DNA from 4 places in the Roseateles sp. PN1 genome. Region 4 is predicted to be linked to each of the others. Evidence: predicted binding sites of a transcription regulator. Region 4 holds the regulator's gene; each other region holds the start of a gene.
What was found. The regulator FNR, encoded in region 4, switches genes on or off when oxygen is low (the NO sensors DNR and NnrR bind a similar motif). The targets are predictions, from matches to a motif close to TTGATNNNNATCAA.
Positions count from the first base shown of each region.

Region 1: a site for FNR is predicted at 1,805-1,818, ahead of AABB87_RS18045 (OmpW/AlkL family protein). Genes of this name have one in related genera too.
Region 2: a site for FNR is predicted at 2,034-2,047, ahead of AABB87_RS02580 (oleate hydratase). Genes of this name have one in related genera too.
Region 3: a site for FNR is predicted at 1,234-1,247, ahead of cobA (uroporphyrinogen-III C-methyltransferase). Genes of this name have one in related genera too.

Region 1 covers NZ_JBCARA010000012.1:74,727-79,035, forward strand. The annotation lists gene pepQ (Xaa-Pro dipeptidase) at 1-152, shown strand, start outside; gene AABB87_RS18035 (hypothetical protein) at 246-725, opposite strand; gene AABB87_RS18040 (hypothetical protein) at 850-1,002, opposite strand; gene AABB87_RS18045 (OmpW/AlkL family protein) at 1,065-1,682, opposite strand; gene AABB87_RS18050 (response regulator transcription factor) at 1,905-2,519, opposite strand; gene AABB87_RS18055 (sensor histidine kinase) at 2,516-4,309, opposite strand, start outside.
Region 2 covers NZ_JBCARA010000001.1:657,754-662,062, forward strand. The annotation lists gene AABB87_RS02565 (hypothetical protein) at 1-420, opposite strand, end outside; gene AABB87_RS02570 (rhodanese-like domain-containing protein) at 670-1,062, opposite strand; gene AABB87_RS02575 (Crp/Fnr family transcriptional regulator) at 1,426-1,998, shown strand; gene AABB87_RS02580 (oleate hydratase) at 2,172-3,767, shown strand; gene AABB87_RS02585 (substrate-binding periplasmic protein) at 3,910-4,309, shown strand, end outside.
Region 3 covers NZ_JBCARA010000015.1:46,315-50,623, forward strand. The annotation lists gene AABB87_RS20030 (cytochrome D1 domain-containing protein) at 1-777, opposite strand, end outside; gene AABB87_RS20035 (c-type cytochrome) at 801-1,199, opposite strand; gene cobA (uroporphyrinogen-III C-methyltransferase) at 1,323-2,225, shown strand; gene AABB87_RS20045 (Crp/Fnr family transcriptional regulator) at 2,210-2,923, opposite strand; gene AABB87_RS20050 (Crp/Fnr family transcriptional regulator) at 3,093-3,791, opposite strand; gene AABB87_RS20055 (nitric oxide reductase activation protein NorD) at 3,941-4,309, opposite strand, start outside.
Region 4 covers NZ_JBCARA010000002.1:497,592-501,900, forward strand. The annotation lists gene AABB87_RS04825 (sulfite exporter TauE/SafE family protein) at 1-205, opposite strand, end outside; gene hemN (oxygen-independent coproporphyrinogen III oxidase) at 205-1,638, opposite strand; gene fnr (fumarate/nitrate reduction transcriptional regulator Fnr) at 1,862-2,596, shown strand; gene AABB87_RS04840 (hypothetical protein) at 2,723-3,070, opposite strand; gene AABB87_RS04845 (hypothetical protein) at 3,072-3,335, opposite strand; gene ccoG (cytochrome c oxidase accessory protein CcoG) at 3,388-4,309, opposite strand, start outside.

The sequences.
Region 1 (4,309 bases), on a different contig from region 4:
TCAAGGCCACGCCCGCGGCCGCCGCGGTGGATTGGAGTTTGGTGGCGCACCTGAGCCGCTTCGGTGGCGTGCGCATCGAGGACGATGTGGTCTGCCGTGCCGATGGCGGGCCGGAGAATCTGACGCGGGATGCGTTCGCGGCGCAGGCCTGATCAGCGGGCTTGGTTTCGGCTGCTTCGGCCGACCTGTGTTGTGACTTCAGCCAGCAGGCTTAGCAAAGCCGGCTAGCTGAAGTGCAGCGCTGACTAGCGCGTGCTTTGGTCGATGGCGCGATCCATCATGCGCTGACGTAAATCGTTATTGCTGTTCATATCCAGCACCTCGCGCAAGGCCGCCTTTTTGCCCGGCGCCGACGCGGCTCCGCCAGCTGATGCGGGCGTGCCCGTTGCACCCGCTTGGCGGCCGGGTTCGGCCACGGTGTTGACCGTGCCGCCCGACACATCGCCCTGCGCATAGCCTGCTGGGCAAGCCACATCGGTGTAGACCACCTCGCGGCCGCGCAGGCATTTGCGCATCACGCCTTGCGGCAGCGGCTTGGCGGCACCGGGCGGCGGCTTGACAGGTTCAGCAATCTCGCGGCGACTGCCGTTGTCGAATTGAATCGGGCGGGCCTTGCCGGCGCCGGGGTTGATCAAGTCGCGTACAAATTCGGTGTTTCTGACATGCCAGCCGGCGGCTAGGGTGAGCAAAGCAATAGCAATCCAGAGCAGGTAACGCAGGGGCATGGCGGGCAGCGAAAAATGGCTAAAAACAGGCTTGTGATTCTGCGGCACAAGTCCTGTTTTGGCCTCTCAATTTCGGCCCCTCCTTTGGGGGAGGGGTGGTGGTTTGCCTCGCTCGGCCCGCGGCTTACTTGGTCGTGATGGTGATGGGCATATTGGCGCTGGCCTGGCGGCCGGCCGAGTCCAGCACCCGGAAGCTCGGCGCATAGTTGCCGGTGACGGCGCCGGGACAGAGCAGCGCCAGAAATGAAAAAACCGCAGCCGAGGCTGCGGTTTTCAAATGGGGCAGAAGTTGAGCGCACGCTGTGGTGCGCGCAGGCTTCGGCTCAAGCCATTGTTTGCTTAGAAGCGGTAGCCGACGCCAACGCCGACCAGCAGGGGGTCAACCTTGAAGTCGCCAGCCTTGACGCCGTTGGCATAAACCTTGGTTCCGATCTGGACCTTCTTGACGTCCACGTTCAGGTACCAGTTCTTGGCGATCTGCACGTCAGCGCCAACTTGAACCGACAGGCCGAAGCTGTTGTTGTCGATCGAAGGATTCAGCTTGCCGGCGCCTTCCAGGCTGGCGTCGAACTTCACTTCAGAGAAGTTGGTGTAGTTCACGCCCAGGCCCACATAAGGACGGAAGGTGCCGGTGGGGATGAAGTGGTACTGCAGCGACAGGGTCGGGGGCAGGTGCTTCAGGGTACCAATCTTGGCGCCATTGGACTTCAGGTCATGGCCTTGCGGGTAGGTCAGGATCAGTTCGGCAGCGATATTGGGGGTGATGAAGTAGGTGATGTCAACTTCAGGGATGACCTTGTTGTTGACGCTCAGGCCCAGGCCGGTGGTGTCTTTGTTGGCCGAGTCGAGGTTGACGGCACGGGCACGAACCATCCAGTTGCCTTCTTGCTGGGCTTGGGCAGCGAAGGTGGTGCAGGCCAGGGCGATGACGGCGAGGGAAGTAGCGAGCTTGTTCATGTTTGCAAGGTTTCCTAGTGATGGGTTTGAGTCCCGATGACGCTATTGAAACGGCCTGCAAGGGGTTAACCCTTGATATTTCGCAAACTCAAAAACGCTGGTGCCTGTCTGACCGGACCTGTTTGAGCTAGCTCAAGAAAGCCTCTGGGCAGCTGCGGCGTTTGCGCAACTGTGGGCCACAGCGGGGCGGAACAGGCGTATGGGGAGAAGGCTCCGGCGCCCTCAGTCCTGCAGCCAGGCGTGCTGTTGCAACCAGCGACCCAGCTCGTTGTCATTGGCAAAGGCCAGCTTGGCGAAGAGATGGGCGCGGTGGCTCTCCACCGAGCGGGGGCTGCAGGGGGGATTGAGCAGCCGCGCAATTTCCTTGTTCGGTGTGCCCAGGGCCACATGGCGGGCCACTTCTCGCTCACGCGGGGTCAGCAGGGTCCAGCGGGCCAGTGCTTCGGCGCGCGCATGTGCGGCGTCCAGGGCCTGCGGCAGCTTGGCCAGCAACTCGGCGGTATTGGGCTTGACCACCCAGTCGAAAGCGCCCTTTTTGACCGCCTCGATGGCCATGGAAATCTCACCATGCCCGGACAAAAACAAGACGACCAGCGGGCTGCGCAAGGTCAGCAGGCGATCGAACACCTCCAGGCCGCTGATGCCCTGGCCCATGCGCAGGTCCAGAATCACACAGCCCGGTTGCAGCGGATTCAGCGCCTCCAGAAAGGCCTCGCCCGAGGCAAAAGCCTGCACCGGCTGGCCGCTGGCGAACAGCAGCATCATCAGGGAGCGGCGCACGGCTTCGTCGTCGTCCACCACGTAGAGGCAATGGCGGTGGCTGGCGAGATTCTTCATGAGGAGATGGGCAGGCTGAGGCTGAAACGGGCGCCGGGGGCGTCTATGCGATTGGCGGCGCTGAGCGCGCCGCCATGGGCTTCGGCAATGCTGCGGCAGATCTTCAAGCCCAGGCCCAAGCCATCGGGCTTGGTGCTGAAAAAGGGGTCGAAGAGCTGGCCCAGCAGTTCGGGCGCAATACCGGGGCCGCGGTCCAGAACCTGCAGTGTCATGGTCTGCCCTTCGACGCTGGCGGTGACTTCGATCTGGCGGCGTTCGGGCGGCAGATCCTGGCAGGCCTGCAGGGCGTTCATCAGCAGATTGATCATCAACTGTTCCAGCAGCAAAGGGTCACCGCGCACGGCCGGCAAGGCGTTCGGCAGCTGCAACTGCAGGCTGGCCTTGCGCAGGCGCAGCTCGGGCTCCAGCAGGGACTGCACGCGTTCAAGCAGGGCGGGCATGTCCACCGGCTCATGCACGCCGCCACGCTGGCGCACCAGGCCGCGCAAGCGCTTGACGATCTCGGCCGCGCGCTGCGCCTGGGCTACGATCTCGCCCAGGCTTTCGATCAGCAAGCCCTGGCTATTGGGCGAGGCTTGCTCCGCGAAAGCACGCGCCGCCAGGGCGAAGTTGGACAAGGCCATCAGCGGTTGGTTCAACTCATGCGCCAGGGTGGAGGCCATTTCGCCCAGGCCGGCCAAGCGGGCGCTGCGCTGCAGTTGAGCGTCTTGCAGGCGCTGGCGCTCCTCGGCTTGCTTCTGCGCGGTGATGTCCACCACCGAACTCATCCAGCCGCTGTGCTGGCCGGCGGCGTCAATCAAGGGCGCGGTGTAGACCATGGTGTAGACCTCATGGCCGTCCCGGTGGCGCACGCGGGACTCAAAGCCGTGTAGCGCGGCCTGGCCGCTCAGTGCGGCCTCGCTGTCGCGCCAGTGTTTGTCCAGATCGTCGGGATGCCAGTAAGGGTAGGGTGGCTTGGCACCCAGCAGTTCCTCGGCGCTGTAGCCCACCATTTCGCACAGGGCGGGGTTGACGTAGATGATGCGCCCATCCGGCGCCCGCGCGCGCATGCCCACCAGCAGCGAATCCTCCATGGCCTTGCGAAAGGCATGCGCCTCTTGCAACTCGCGGGTGCGCTCTTGCACCCGCTGCTCCAGTTCTAGGCGAGCGTGCCTTTGCTCGGCAAAGCGGCGCTCGCGCAAGCGCCAATACAGGCCCGCCAGCAAGGTGATGCCACCGGCCAAGGCGGCCAGGGCCTGCGCTTGGCGGCGGGCCTGGCGCAGCTCGGCCAGATCGCTCATCACGGTCAGCGTCCAGCCCAGCTCTGGCAGGGCCTGGTCCAGAGCCAGAAACTGGCGCGCTTTGCCGGCGATGCGGGTTTGGATGCGGTACTCGGCGCGGCCGAGCTCGCGTGCCTCGGCCCAGGGCATGGGCGCATAGCTGTGCTGGGCGCCGTACTGGCCATGCTGGTCAAGCCAGGACAGATCGGCCGGGCTGAGGGGCCGGCGGCTGCGGTAGTACCAGTCCTTCACCGAGCCCAGAAATGCGATGCCGCGGGCGTCGTAGAGCAGCACCGGGTCTGGCGCCTTGGCCCAGGTGCGTTCCAGCGCATCTAGGCTGACCTTGGCCACCATCACGCCCTGCACGGGGCCAGCCGCTGAACTGCGCACCGGCGCGGCGATGAAGAGACCCGGCACGCCGGTGGTCAGGCCCACGCCGTAAAACACGCTGCGCTGCCCGCGCATGGCCTCTTCGAAATAGGGCCGGCTGGCGTAGTTCTGGTTCACAAAGCTGTCGCCCGTCTGCCAGTT
Region 2 (4,309 bases), on a different contig from region 4:
CAGGTCTGAACTTTCCAGGTTGTGCACGGGCTTGCCATCAGCCGTCTGCGTGACCGTGGCCCAAAGAATCTGCACCTCACGCTGGCCGGCCCGGTAGTTGAAACTCCGCTGGCCGGCATTGATGCGCAGCAGGCAGTCCTCGCCCCTCGCGGTTTGCCCTTGGTAGCTGCCCGCGAGGCAGGCCAGATTGATGTCCCCTTCGGGCGCGGCGGCCTTGAGCTTGCGGCTGAGTTCACCGAGGCATTGGTGCAACTGGGGCAGAGCCGTCAAGGCCAGGGGTTTGGCGGCAGCCTCCTCGGCCTGGCGCATCGCTGCGAGCTGAGCCCGCTCCGCCGCTGCAGCCGCTTCGTCCGCCGCGCCACCGCAGGCCGACAGCAAACCAGCAAGGCCGGCCGTCAGCGCGAAGCGCCAAACTCCCAAGTCACGGCATGCAGATGAGCAGCACATGGCCCCTCCTTTGGGAGGCAAGCATAGGCTTTCCGTGACTGAATGCGCATAGCCCCCCATGAATCAGGGAAGGTGAAAACCCTAGCGACTAAGCGCTTGCGCTGGGGACCTGCGGCAGTTTCGCAGGGCAGTGGCACCACCGGCCGCAAGCTTTGGAATAAGCCCCCAGCCGGGTGTGCAATGGCCTCATTCACCGCTAGGCCAGCGGGAGGGCTTTTGGTTCTACATGCCAGGCTGCAAGCGCGTATGCAACTGTTTGGCCAGGTCGACGGCGCTGCCGCCGTAATGGGCTTGGCGGTAGCCCAGGCGTTGCAACAAGCCCAGGGCCAACTCGGCGCGCGCGCCGGTGGCGCAATAGACGATCAGCGGCGTTTGGGCATCGGTGGCCAGCAGGCGGATCTGCTCTTCCAGGCGCGGCATGGGCAGGCAATGCGCGCCGGGCAGGTGCCCGGCCATGAACTCGGCGTAGCTGCGCACATCGATCAGCAAGGCATCCTGCGGCAGGCTTGGCGCCGCTTGATCCAGCGCGGCAGCGGCGTGATCCGGCGCATGCTCGTGCACCTGCGGGGTCGAGGGGTAGGCCTCCACGGGCAGCAAACTCATATTCCAGTTCATGGTCAAGTCTCCTTCGTGGCGTTTCGCTGTGCGGCCCGGCCGGGCGCTGCTGTACGCGACACCTGCTTTTTACTGCAGACTGCAGCGCCTGGCGAGCCACTTTTGCACGGTGGGGCCACCGCAGAATTTTTCTCAGTCCGGAGGGGATCAGCTGGGCCAAGGACGATCTGAGCTTGCTTTGCTCCAGCGAGTTCGGGTACCTCAATCAGCACCCTGCGCGATACTGAAGGGCGGAGGGCCAAGCCCAAGCGGAGCGTTTGGAACGTCTTCGCCCTTGGCGGATCTTTGCGGCTTTGGGCCGCGTTGGGTGCCGGTATTGACCGGCCAGGCCAAACCTCCGGCGCATTCTTTTTCCCCCGCTTCATGCATCAGACCCGACTTCTTTTTGAACAAGCCGCTGCGGCGCCGCTGCCCGACTGGGAGCAACTTGCCCCCGCCTATCGCCTGGGCCAGTACAAGAAAGGCGCCGACATCTTTGCCGAGGGCGAGTGGCAGCCCTTCGTCTACGTGCTGCGCCAAGGCATGGTCAAGCTCAGCTATATCAACGAGCAAGGCGAGGAGTGGATCAAGTCCTTCATCGGCGAGGGTGATTTCTTTGCCTGCCCGAATGTGCTGGTGGCCGGCCGCAAGACGGACTATTCGGCCATCGCCCTGGAGGACTGCCTGCTGGAGCAGCTGGACTACGCCAGCCTGCGCCGCCTGATGCTGCGCCACGCCGTGTGGCAGGGGGCGGTGCTGCAATTGCTGGAGCGGCATATCGTGCGCAAAGAGCAGCGCGAGCGTGAACTGCTGACCATGCGCCCCGAGGAGCGCTATCAATCCTTTTTGAGCAGCTACCCTGCCATTGCAGAGCGCATTCAGCAGCGCGATATGGCGCACTATTTGGGCGTTACGCCCGAAGCATTGAGCCGGATCCGCAAACGCCTGCGGGCTTGATCTAGCGCAAGTGCGCTGCGGCTGAAATTTGCCGATTGATTTGGATCATTTGAAGCGCGGCTCGCAGCGACGAAGCTGGCGGCACTTTCCCTGTTTCGCAATGCATCGAATTGCGTGAACTGGGCTTTCGCCGAGTTTTGCGGCTTCTTCTTCGCTGATCAATCCAACTCACCATGCTGACCTCTGCATCCAATCGCGCCCCCTCCTCAGTCAAAGCCTTTTTGCTGGGCGGCGGCATCGGCTCCATGGCCGCCGCGGCCTTCATGATTCGGGACGCCAAAGTGCCCGGCGCCAACATCACCATTTTTGAAGCCGCCCCGCTGATGGGCGGCAGCCTGGATGGCGCCGGCGACGCCGAGCGCGGCTACTCGCTGCGTGGCGGCCGCATGCTGACCACCGACAACTACGAGTGCACCTGGGATCTGTTCAAGACCATCCCTTCACTGGAGCATGCCGGCCAAAGCGTGTTTGACGAAACCCTGGCCTTCAATGAGAAGTACAAGGCGCATTCGATGGCTCGCCTGGTCAATCGCCAGCGCGCCAAGATGCCGGTCGAATCCATGGGCTTCTCCATGCACGACCGGGTGGAGCTGCTGCGCCTGAGCAATGCCAGCGAAGAAGAGTTGGGCACTTCGACCATTACCGACTGGCTCTCGCCTGCCTTCTTCGAGACCGAGTTCTGGTTCATGTGGGCCACCACTTTCGCCTTCCAGCCCTGGCACAGCGCCGTTGAATTCAAGCGCTATCTGCATCGCTTCATGCTGGAGTTCTCGCGCATCGAGACGCTGGGCGGCGTCAAGCGCACCGTCTACAACCAGTACGACTCTTTTGTGCGCCCCTTGCAGGCCTGGTTGCAAGCCCAGGGTGTGCAGTTCGTGATGGATGCCAAGGCGACCGACCTGGAGCACCGCGAAGAGGGTGGCAAGTTCGTGGTGACTGCCATTCAGCTGAAGCGCGCGGGCGCCACGGAACGTGTCGAGGTGGGCGCCGATGATCTGGTGTTCTTCCAGAACGCCTCCATGACCGATGCCTCCAGCCTGGGCTCCATGCACAGCGCGCCGCCTGCCTTGAGCAAGCGCGACAGCGGCGGCTGGACCCTGTGGGAAAAGCTGGCCAAGGATCGCCCCGAGTTTGGCAACCCAGCTGCCTTCAACAGCAGCATTGCCGAGTCGATGTGGAACTCCTTCACCGTTACCCTCAAGGACACGGTGTTCTTTGACAAGATGCGCGCCTTCAGCGGCAATGAGCCGGGGACAGGCGGCCTGGTGACCTTCAAGGACTCGAACTGGCTGATGTCCATCGTGCTGGCGCATCAGCCGCACTTTGCCAATCAGCCAGCCGATGTGCAGGTGTTCTGGGGTTATGCCTTGTTCCCCGATCGCATCGGCAATTTCGTTGCCAAGCCCATGGCCGAATGCACCGGTGAAGAGATTCTGCGCGAGCTTTGCGGCCATCTGCGCTTCGACTTGGATGCCGTGGCGCATGCCAACTGCATCCCTTGCCACATGCCCTACATCACCAGCATGTTCATGCCGCGCGCGCTGAGCGATCGGCCCCTGCCGGTGCCCAAGAGCTCGAAGAATCTGGCCTTCATCAGCCAGTTCGTGGAGATCGCCGACGACGTGGTGTTCACCGTCGAGTACTCGGTGCGTGCCGCGCAGATGGCGGTGTACGAGCTGCTGAAGGTGGACCGCGCGGTGCCGGCCATCATCCCGCATGACCATTCGGTGAAGACCAAGTTTGAGGCTTTGCTGAAGGCTTTCAAGTAATCGAGTGACGCGGGCCGATATGGCCTGCACGCCCTTGTGGCGCCAGCTGCTCCGTTCATCAACGGCCGGAACTCCCTGGCCCTGATGACAGGGCCTGCGCCTGGCCGCACAATGTACGCAGCTCTGTCAGCTTGTGGGAACGATGGACCGACGCACCCTTCTGATCAGCCTGGCTTCGCCGGCCGTTCTGCCCTCGCATTCGGCGGTGGCGGGCTCGGCAGCTGAGTTGCGGCAAATCAGCTACCCGGTGTTCGGTGGTCAGGAAGATTCGTTCCGGCACTACTGCATCGAGGTCTTGAAGCTGGCGGTTGAGCATTGCGGGGTCGGCTACCAACTCAAGCCGGTGCTGCAGCCTGTGGGCCAGGGGCGGGCGATCCGGCAGCTGAGTGCGGGCGAGGGGCCGCTGAATATTCTTTGGAGCATGACCAGCGCGGAGCGCGAACGCGATTTGCTGCCGCTGCGCTTCCCCTTGGATCGGGGGCTGATGGGCTGGCGCTTATTGCTAGTGCGCAAGGCGGAGCAGCAACGCTTCGCCCAGATCC
Region 3 (4,309 bases), on a different contig from region 4:
ATAGCCGGCCAAGATGCGCTCGGCCTTGGGCTCCGCGGCCCAGAGGTCGATCTTGACCAGCCCGTCTTCCCCGAAGAGGCCGGCGATGTAGTAGCGGCCATCCGGTGTGATGAGGGCGTCATAGGGCTGCCGACCAACGTTCTTGAACTTCTGCACCTGCGGCGCCTGGCCTGCGGCCACGCCGGAGAGATCGGCGATCCAGATCTCATTGGCATCGAACAAGGCGTACATGAAACGCTGGCCCGGCAGTTCAACCAGGCCCACGACGCGGGACAGCTTGCCGGGCTCGTACTCCGCCGGTATATCGGCCACCAGGCGCAGCGTCTGGCTGTCAAACACCCGGATGCCGCCCGGCTGATAGTTCTGGGCGGCCACCAGGCTGCCATCCTGAGAAATGGCTCCGCCAATCGAATTGCCGCTTTGCTGGATTCGGCCCACCAAGCTGCGGCTGGGCAAATGCACTTTGCTGAGCGCGCCATCGCGCCCAAAAACAAAGGCGTAGGCGCCGTCGCGGGAGTAGACCAGGGAGGCATGCGACAAGTCGCCCAGCCCCTTGATAGCCCCCAGCACCTCACGGCGGCTGGTGTTGACCACCTGCAAGCTGCCACTGGCGCGTTCAACCACCAGGCCAAGATCGCCGGTGCCGACAGCAAGCGGTGTTGGCGGCGGTGGCGCGGGAGGCGTGGCGACACAGGCGGCGAGCGGGACGCACAGGCTGAGCAAGGCGAACACGCGGGCGCCTGCGAACTTGATGCGACGGGCGCGATGGACAGACATGAATGAGGAAATGGAGACGAAGTTCATGGCCTGTGCTCTTGCGAAGCAAGCTCCTGTTTTGGCGCTGGGGGCAGCTGCATATAGGCCGCCAGCCAATCGGCTTCTGCCGCAGTGATCATGCTTTTCCAGGCGGGCATGGGCGTTCCCGGCCTGCCGTGGTAAATCGTGGCGGCAATAGCAGCCTGCGGCAGCTGCTGCATGGCCTCGGCGTGAATGGCAGGCCCCAGGCCACCGGTCAGACGCAGACCGTGGCAGGAGCCGCAATCATGCGCAAGCATGCGCCGCAGCTGTTGCTGGCGGGCCGGGCTGGGTTGGCTGTCAGCAAGCACCGGACTTGTTGGCGCAGGCTGCGCCGCCACGCCGGGGCTTACGAATCCGTAGAGCAACACAGTTAGCAGCAGCAGGTCATTGCGATTCAACATGCCGCCATGCTCCCCTGCGAGGCATCAACTGTCCTTGAACTGCATCAAGGACGAAGAGAAGCCACGCTCTCCACAATCAGGCCATGCACCGCAAACAAGGTGTCAGCGCCGGAGCCCCAAAAAATGAGTCCACGTATCGAGCCCCGCCACTTCTCCCGCCCCAGCAACAGCCCGACTTGGGCGCAAGTGACCTTGGTCGGCGCCGGCCCCGGCGACGCCGAACTGTTGACCCTTAAGGCCGCGCGGGCGCTGGCTGAGGCGGAGTTGGTGCTCTACGACAATTTGGTGTCGGCCGAGGTGATGGCCCTGGTCAATCCCGCCGCGGAGACGATCTTCGTCGGCAAGAAGTGCGGGCTACACGCCCTGAGCCAGGAAGGCATCATTGAACTGATGATCAAGCTAGTGCGCGGCGGACGCCGCGTGCTGCGACTCAAAGGGGGGGACCCCTATATCTTCGGCCGCGGTGGCGAAGAGGCCGAGGCCCTGGCTGCGGCAGGCATTCAGTTTGAAACCGTGCCCGGCATCAGCGCCGCACAAGCGGCCGGCGCGGCAGCAGGCATTCCACTGACGCATCGCTCACATGCCGGCACCCTGATCTATGCCACCGGTCATCTTCGCGCCGCCAAGGACACAGATGATGCGGACTCTGAAGCCCTGCCCCTGGACTGGCCCATGCTGGCCCGCCCCCATCAAACGGTGGTGATCTATATGGGGCTGAACAGCCTGCCCCTGATCAGCCGCCAACTGATTCTGCATGGCTTGCCTGCCGATACCCCGGCCGCGCTGGTTGAGAACGCCAGCCTGCCGCAGCAGCGCTGCATCCGCGGCAGCTTGGCCGAGCTGCCAGAGTTGGCCCGCAGCCACGCCCTGAAGTCCCCTACTCTGCTGATGATTGGCGAGGTGACCGCCATGCATGAGAGGCTCAGCCCTGCGATGCACCAAGCTGATGCCCAGCTGCCATCGGGGCTGAAGAAAGCGGCCGCAATGGTCACAGCCGGCTCGCCGGAGCGTCACTGCAAGGTGTAGCTGGCCAACTCGCGGGGCTGCAAGATGTGGATGTCGCGCCGCGAGATTTGAATCAAGCCTTCGTCCTCTAACTCCCGTAGCACTCGGGAGAAGTACTCTGGCGTCAGGCTCAGGCGCGAGGCGATCGTGGCCTTGCTGACCGGCAGCGACACGGTATGGGGCCGGGCCGGTGCGCAGCTCTCGTCTGATTGCCCCTTCAGTAAGAAGCCCACCACTCTTTGCAGACCACTGTGCAGGCAATAGCTTTCCACGTCATGCAGCAAATTCTGGATGCGCTGTGAGGCCTGGGCCAATAAGCGCAGCGAGAAATTGGGGTCCCGGCCAATCTGCGCGACCAAGGCGGCCTTCGGAATGCGCAGCAAGAGCGAATCACTGAGTGACAGCGCGCTGAAGCCGTGGCGCTGGTCATTGAAGATGGCGGACTCCCCCAGGCTTTGGCCCGGGCCGATCAGCTCCAGCACCTTTTCGCTGCCATTGGCGGCCAGGGCGAAGACTTTGATGCGGCCGGTGATGACGATGTGCAGGCTGTCACAGATGTCCCCGGCGCTGAACAGATTGCGGCAGCGGGGAACACGCACCAAGCTGCAGCCATGATCGACGATGCGGGCAAGGTCATCATCATTGATCCCGCGGAAAAGTGGCTGCACGGCGATGTAACGCGTTATCTCAAGCGGTACGTGATTCGAAGGGCTGCTCATGGGTTTGACCTCGTTGCGGGGCGAAAGGAAGAAGGCGCTGCGAGCGCGATTCTGTTCGGCTGCAAATCGGTCAACTTGACGTGCGTCAAGTCATTGTGGGCAGTAGTTCTTCAGAACTATCCACCCTAGTTCTAGCGAACGATGGGCAATGGTTTCGAAGCTACCGCCATCAAACCCCGGTGTAGTTCGCTAGGGCTGAGGCATCGCGGATGCGGATGTCGCGGCGGTCCACCTCGATCAGCCCGGCGGCCTCAAGCTCATGCAGCACGCGCGAAAAATACTCCGGGGTAAGGCTGAGCCGGGAGGCGATGGTCGCCTTGCTCACCGGCAGTGACACGGTGATGACTTCGCCATTCACACAGTCTTCCGCCACTTGATCCCGCAGCAAATAGCCGATCACGCGCTGCACACCGCTATGCAGGGCATAGGCCTGCACGTCATGCACGAGGCCATGCAAGCGGCGCGAAATACCCGCCAGCATGCGCAAGGCAAAGCGGCTGTCTTGCTCGATTTCAGTCAGCACGGCCTGCTTGGACACGGACAAAAGCAGGCTGTCAGTCAAGGCTTGAGCATTGATGATGTAGGGCTTGCCGGTGAACATCAGCGCCTCGGCAAAGCTGTGGCCGGGGCCCACCAACTCGATCACCTTCTCCTGCCCGGACGGCGAGATGGCGAAGAGCTTGACCTGCCCGGTCACCGTCACATGAAACTCTTCGCAGGGCTGTCCGACCCGAAAAATGGTGTCGCCCCGCGCCAGGCGGCGCAAGCTGCAGCCCGTTGCCAGGCGGGCCAGTTCGGCTGCACTCAAATCCGTGAATAGGGGCAGCACCGAGAGGTAGCGGGGTAAATCAAATGCGCGCATATCCATGGCGGGTCTCCCTAGTGATGGCGGCGTGTGCAGAGACTGCATTGTCGAGAGCGCCCAAAATCCCGGCCTTGATATTGCTTAAGTCTGCGGCGAGGAGCCAAGCAAAGTGACAGCCACGCAGTGGCGCCGCCGCTTTGCCTTTTGCTCGCTCAGCGGGTCAGTTGCCCGTAGATGCCCGCCAGCCGTATGGGCAGCTCGCTCGGGCGCACCACGCGGGCCCAACCTTGGCGCCCGAAGATGTGCGGCAGATAGTCAGGAGCCTCGGCGTCGATGCTCAGGCAAAAGGGCTGCAAACCGGCGCGGCGGGCTTCCAGCACGGCTTCGCGGGTGTCCTCGACGCCCCAGCGGCCCTCGTACACATCCAGGTCATTGGGCTTGCCATCGGTCAACAGCAAAAGCAGGCGCTGCCGCTCCGGCCTTTGCTGCAGGCGCTTGGTGGCCAGGCGAATGGCCGCGCCCATACGGGTGTAGTAGCCCGGCTTGATGGCGGCAAGCCTAGCTGTCACCGGGCCCGACCA
Region 4 (4,309 bases):
AAGCCTGCCCCATCTGGCCCAGCAACTGCACGCTGGCAGCCGCCACAGCTCCCGCGGCCGCGTACCCCACCAAGCGCCCGAGCTGAAAGGTCACGGGTGCGCGCCCCCCGGCCGCGGCGCAGGTCGCGCCACACATGGCCAAGCAATGAGGAATGCCGGCCAAGCCCATCAACAGGGCCGAGCCGGCAAGGGCGACATCAAGCATCAGATGATTTTAGAGAACTTCGCGCGGCTGCGATCGGCTTGCAGGTAACGGTCAAACACCATGGCCACAGCGCGCACAAAGAACCAGCCCAGCGGCGTCACTTGAATGGCGTCGGCATCCACCGTCACCAAGCCCTGCTCCGCAAGTTCACGCATACGCTCCAGCTCGGGCTTGAAGTACTCGGCCACATCCACCAGGTGCGCCAAGGCGATGGACTCAAATTCCAGCCGCCCCTGGCACATCAAGGCCATGATGACGGCGCGGCGGACGATGTCGTCACGAGTCAAGGCCAAGCCGCGTTCGATGGGCAACTGACCCTGGCGCAGCATGTCGTAATAAGCCTCCAGCGTCTTGACGTTCTGGCTGTAATTGGCACCAACGCGGCCGATCGCCGACACACCCAAAGCAATCAGGTCACAGTCCGGCTGGGTGCTGTAGCCCTGGAAATTGCGATGCAGGCGGCCCTGGCGCTTGGCCACAGCCAAAGAGTCATTCGCCAAGGCGAAATGATCCATGCCAATATAGCTGTAGCCATGCGTCATGAAGCCTTCAATCGCGCCATGCAACATCGCCACCTTGGCGGCACCCGGCGGCAGTTGGGCTTCGTCGATACGGCGTTGCGGTTTGAAGCGCTGCGGCAAATGAGCGTAGCCGTAAAGCGCGATGCGATCCGGCTTCAAGGCACCCACTTGTTCGATGGTGCGCGCAAAAGACTCAGGCGTTTGCAGCGGCAGGCCGTAGATCAGATCAACATTGGTGGACTCAAAACCCAGCTCGCGCGCTGCCGTCATCAAGGCCTCGACGCTGGCAAAGCTCTGCTGGCGATGCACCGCCTTTTGAACATGCGGGTCAAAGTCTTGCACGCCGAAACTCAAGCGATTGAAACCCAGGCTGCGCAGATGCTTGAGGCGATCCACATTGACCGTGCGCGGATCCACCTCGATGGCCATCTCGGCACCAGCAACGATGCGGAAGCGTTCACGCAAGGCCTGCACCAGGCCCGTCAACTCTTCATCGCTGAAGAAGGTCGGCGAGCCGCCACCCAGATGCAGCTGAGACACCCCGGCGCCGCGCCCCAGATGCGCCAGCGTCAAGTCCATCTCGGTGATCAAAGCCTGCAGGTATTCAGCGGCTTTATCGTGATGCTTGGTAATGACCTTGTTGCAGGCACAGTAGTAGCACACCGATTCACAAAACGGAATGTGCACATAGATCGACAAGGGCGCAGCGCCGCCGATCTGCGAGCCTGTGGCCCGTTGCACCAAAGCCTGCGCGTAGTTTTCGGCGGTGAAGGCCTCAACAAAGCGATCCGCGGTCGGGTACGAGGTGTAGCGTGGCCCGGACACATCGAAGCGGCGCAACAGGTCTTCGTTGATGATGCTCACGGCGGAGTCTTTGCCTGACAGGACTTGGGGCTGGGTGATAGAAACCATGGCTCGCATATTGCCAAGCCCGCCACACAAGCGATTGACCGAGATCAAGTTTGGCCTCATTCTTTGCCCTAACAATCGCATGCATTGCGCATTGGGCTTGAGCTAAATCATGTTTGGCGAAGCCGATAGGCGGCGAGCAGACGTTCGATTCGCCGCCTTGCCCCGAACAGATGCCGGCAACGGCGCCTGCCCACTGCGATATGCGTCATCCATAATGCACTCCATGAACGTCACCGTACCTATCAAGATTGAACCGCTCAAGGTCGCCTGCTCCAGTTGCAATTTGCGCGAGCTTTGCCTACCCGTTGGCTTGTCGTCGGGTGACCTCGAGCAGTTAGACGAGTTGGTGGCCACGCGCCGCCAGGTGTCGCGCGGCGACACCTTGTTTCGCAGCGGCGACCCCTTTCAGTCGCTTTACGCGGTGCGCACCGGTTTTTTCAAGACCTGTGTCTCTTCAGAAGATGGCCGCGACCAGGTCACCGGCTTTCAAATGGCGGGCGAATTGCTAGGCTTGGATGGCATCAGCACCGACCGCCACAGCTGCGACGCCGTGGCGCTGGAAGACTCGCAGGTCTGCGTGATTCCCTTCGAACAGCTGGAAGAGCTGTCGCGTGAGTTCACCGATTTGCAGCGCCAGTTCCACAAGATCATGAGCCGCGAAATCGTGCGCGATCACGGCGTGATGCTCTTGCTGGGCAGCATGCGGGCGGAAGAGCGCCTGGCGGCTTTCTTGCTAAACCTGACCCAGCGCCTGCAGGCGCGCGGCTTCTCGGCCGCCGCTTTGGTGCTGCGCATGACGCGCGAGGAAATCGGCAGTTATCTGGGCCTGAAGCTGGAAACGGTCAGCCGGACCTTCTCGAAGTTCCAGGAAGAAGGCCTGCTGGAAGTGAAGCAGCGCCACTTGCGCATCCTCGACCAAGCCGGTCTGCAGAAGCTGGTCAATAACGGCACTTGCTGAACTGAGGCAGGCGGCGGGCGGCTGAGCCGCGCCAGCGGCACAATGAAAGAAGGGCTGAGTGGTACTCAGCCCTTCTTTTATTCATTCAGGCATTCAGCGCCGCCCGAGCGAGCGGCCTGCGGCAGCCTACTGCGGCCAACGCCGCGGGTGAATAGCCTGGGGTGCATCAGGCGTCTCCGGCAAGGTGGCCAGCATCAGGCTGATGCTAGAGGCCAAGCTGATGACACTCCAAAAAATCAGAAAGCTGAGCGTGTAGACGGCCTGCCGGGAGAGTTCCATGCGCTCGCCACCGAACCAGGTCAAATCGCTGGGGTCAACCACCGAAAACACCAAGCCCTCGGTCACCCCTGCCATCACAAAGGCCGGCCAGGCGATTGCCATCGCCCAGCGCGCCAATCTGGACGTAGGCGGCGGCAAATCCACCGCAAAGGTGGCGTCGTCCGACTCAACACGATTGCGGGGCTCGGTCTTCATTTCATTGCGCGCCGGTGGCAGCGTGGTTGCGGCCCTTCATGGCCGGCGCCAAGGAGGCTGGATCGGCTTCCTTGGACGCCTTGCCCACATAAGTAGTCTGCACCTTGGACTCATCCAGCACCGTCTCGGGGAAATGCAGGGCCAGGAACAGGGTCACAAAGCTGGCGATCACCACCACACCCGGGCCACCCCACACCAGCCACATGAACTTCTCACGCCACCAGGGGCTAGCGGAATCGGTCGTGCGTTTGTTTTCTTGACTCATTGCGTCAACTCCTGCTCTGCAAGGACTTCTTGTTCAAATGATTCGTTAGCGCTCAGCGCGGCACGACAAAGGTCGATTTTTCCTTGATCTCGATCTTGCCGCTGGCAACACCCGCCTTGTCAACCGCCTGCCCCATCAAGGCAAAAGAGATGGGATGCGCACCGACACCCGCTTGCGCCGCTGACTCAGGCGGAATTCGCACCGCCACCGACACCCAGCGCGCTTCGGCAGGCGCCAAGACCAAGCTCACTGGCTTGCCCAAGGCAATGCCTTCCATGCCCTTGACGCTGAGGCTGCACTGCTGCGCGCCCTCGGTCGCATTCATGATCTGCAGGCGGTAGAGGTTTTCGATATAGCCGTCTTCCACCAAGCGCGACAGCACGCCACGGTCACGCACCACATCCAGTTTGACGGGGCTGCGCAAGAACAAGAGGCTGGCCAGCAAAGCCGTACTCAGGGTCACCAGCACCACGCTGTAAATGATGACGCGCGGGCGGAACATGCGGCGCAACTTCTGCGCCGGGCTGAGGTGCTGGGCCAAGCCATTCTGGGTGTCGTAACGAACCAGCCCACGCGGGTAGTTCATCTTGTCCATCACCTGATCGCACACATCGATGCAGGCGGCGCAGCCGATGCACTCGTATTGCAAGCCCTTGCGAATATCAATACCGGTGGGACAAACCTGCACACACAAGGTGCAGTCGATGCATGAGCCCAGGCCGGCGGCCTTGGCATCGACCTTCTTGCCACGCGAACCGCGCGGCTCGCCACGCTCTTGGTCGTAGCTGATGATCAGGGTGTCTTTGTCAAACATGGCGCTTTGAAAGCGCGCATAAGGACACATGTATTTGCAGACCTGCTCGCGCATATAGCCTGCGTTGCCGTAGGTGGCAAAACCGTAAAACAGCACCCAGAACCATTCCCAGGGGCCAAAGCCCAAGGTGAAGGCCGAAGCCCACAGTTCTTTGATGGGG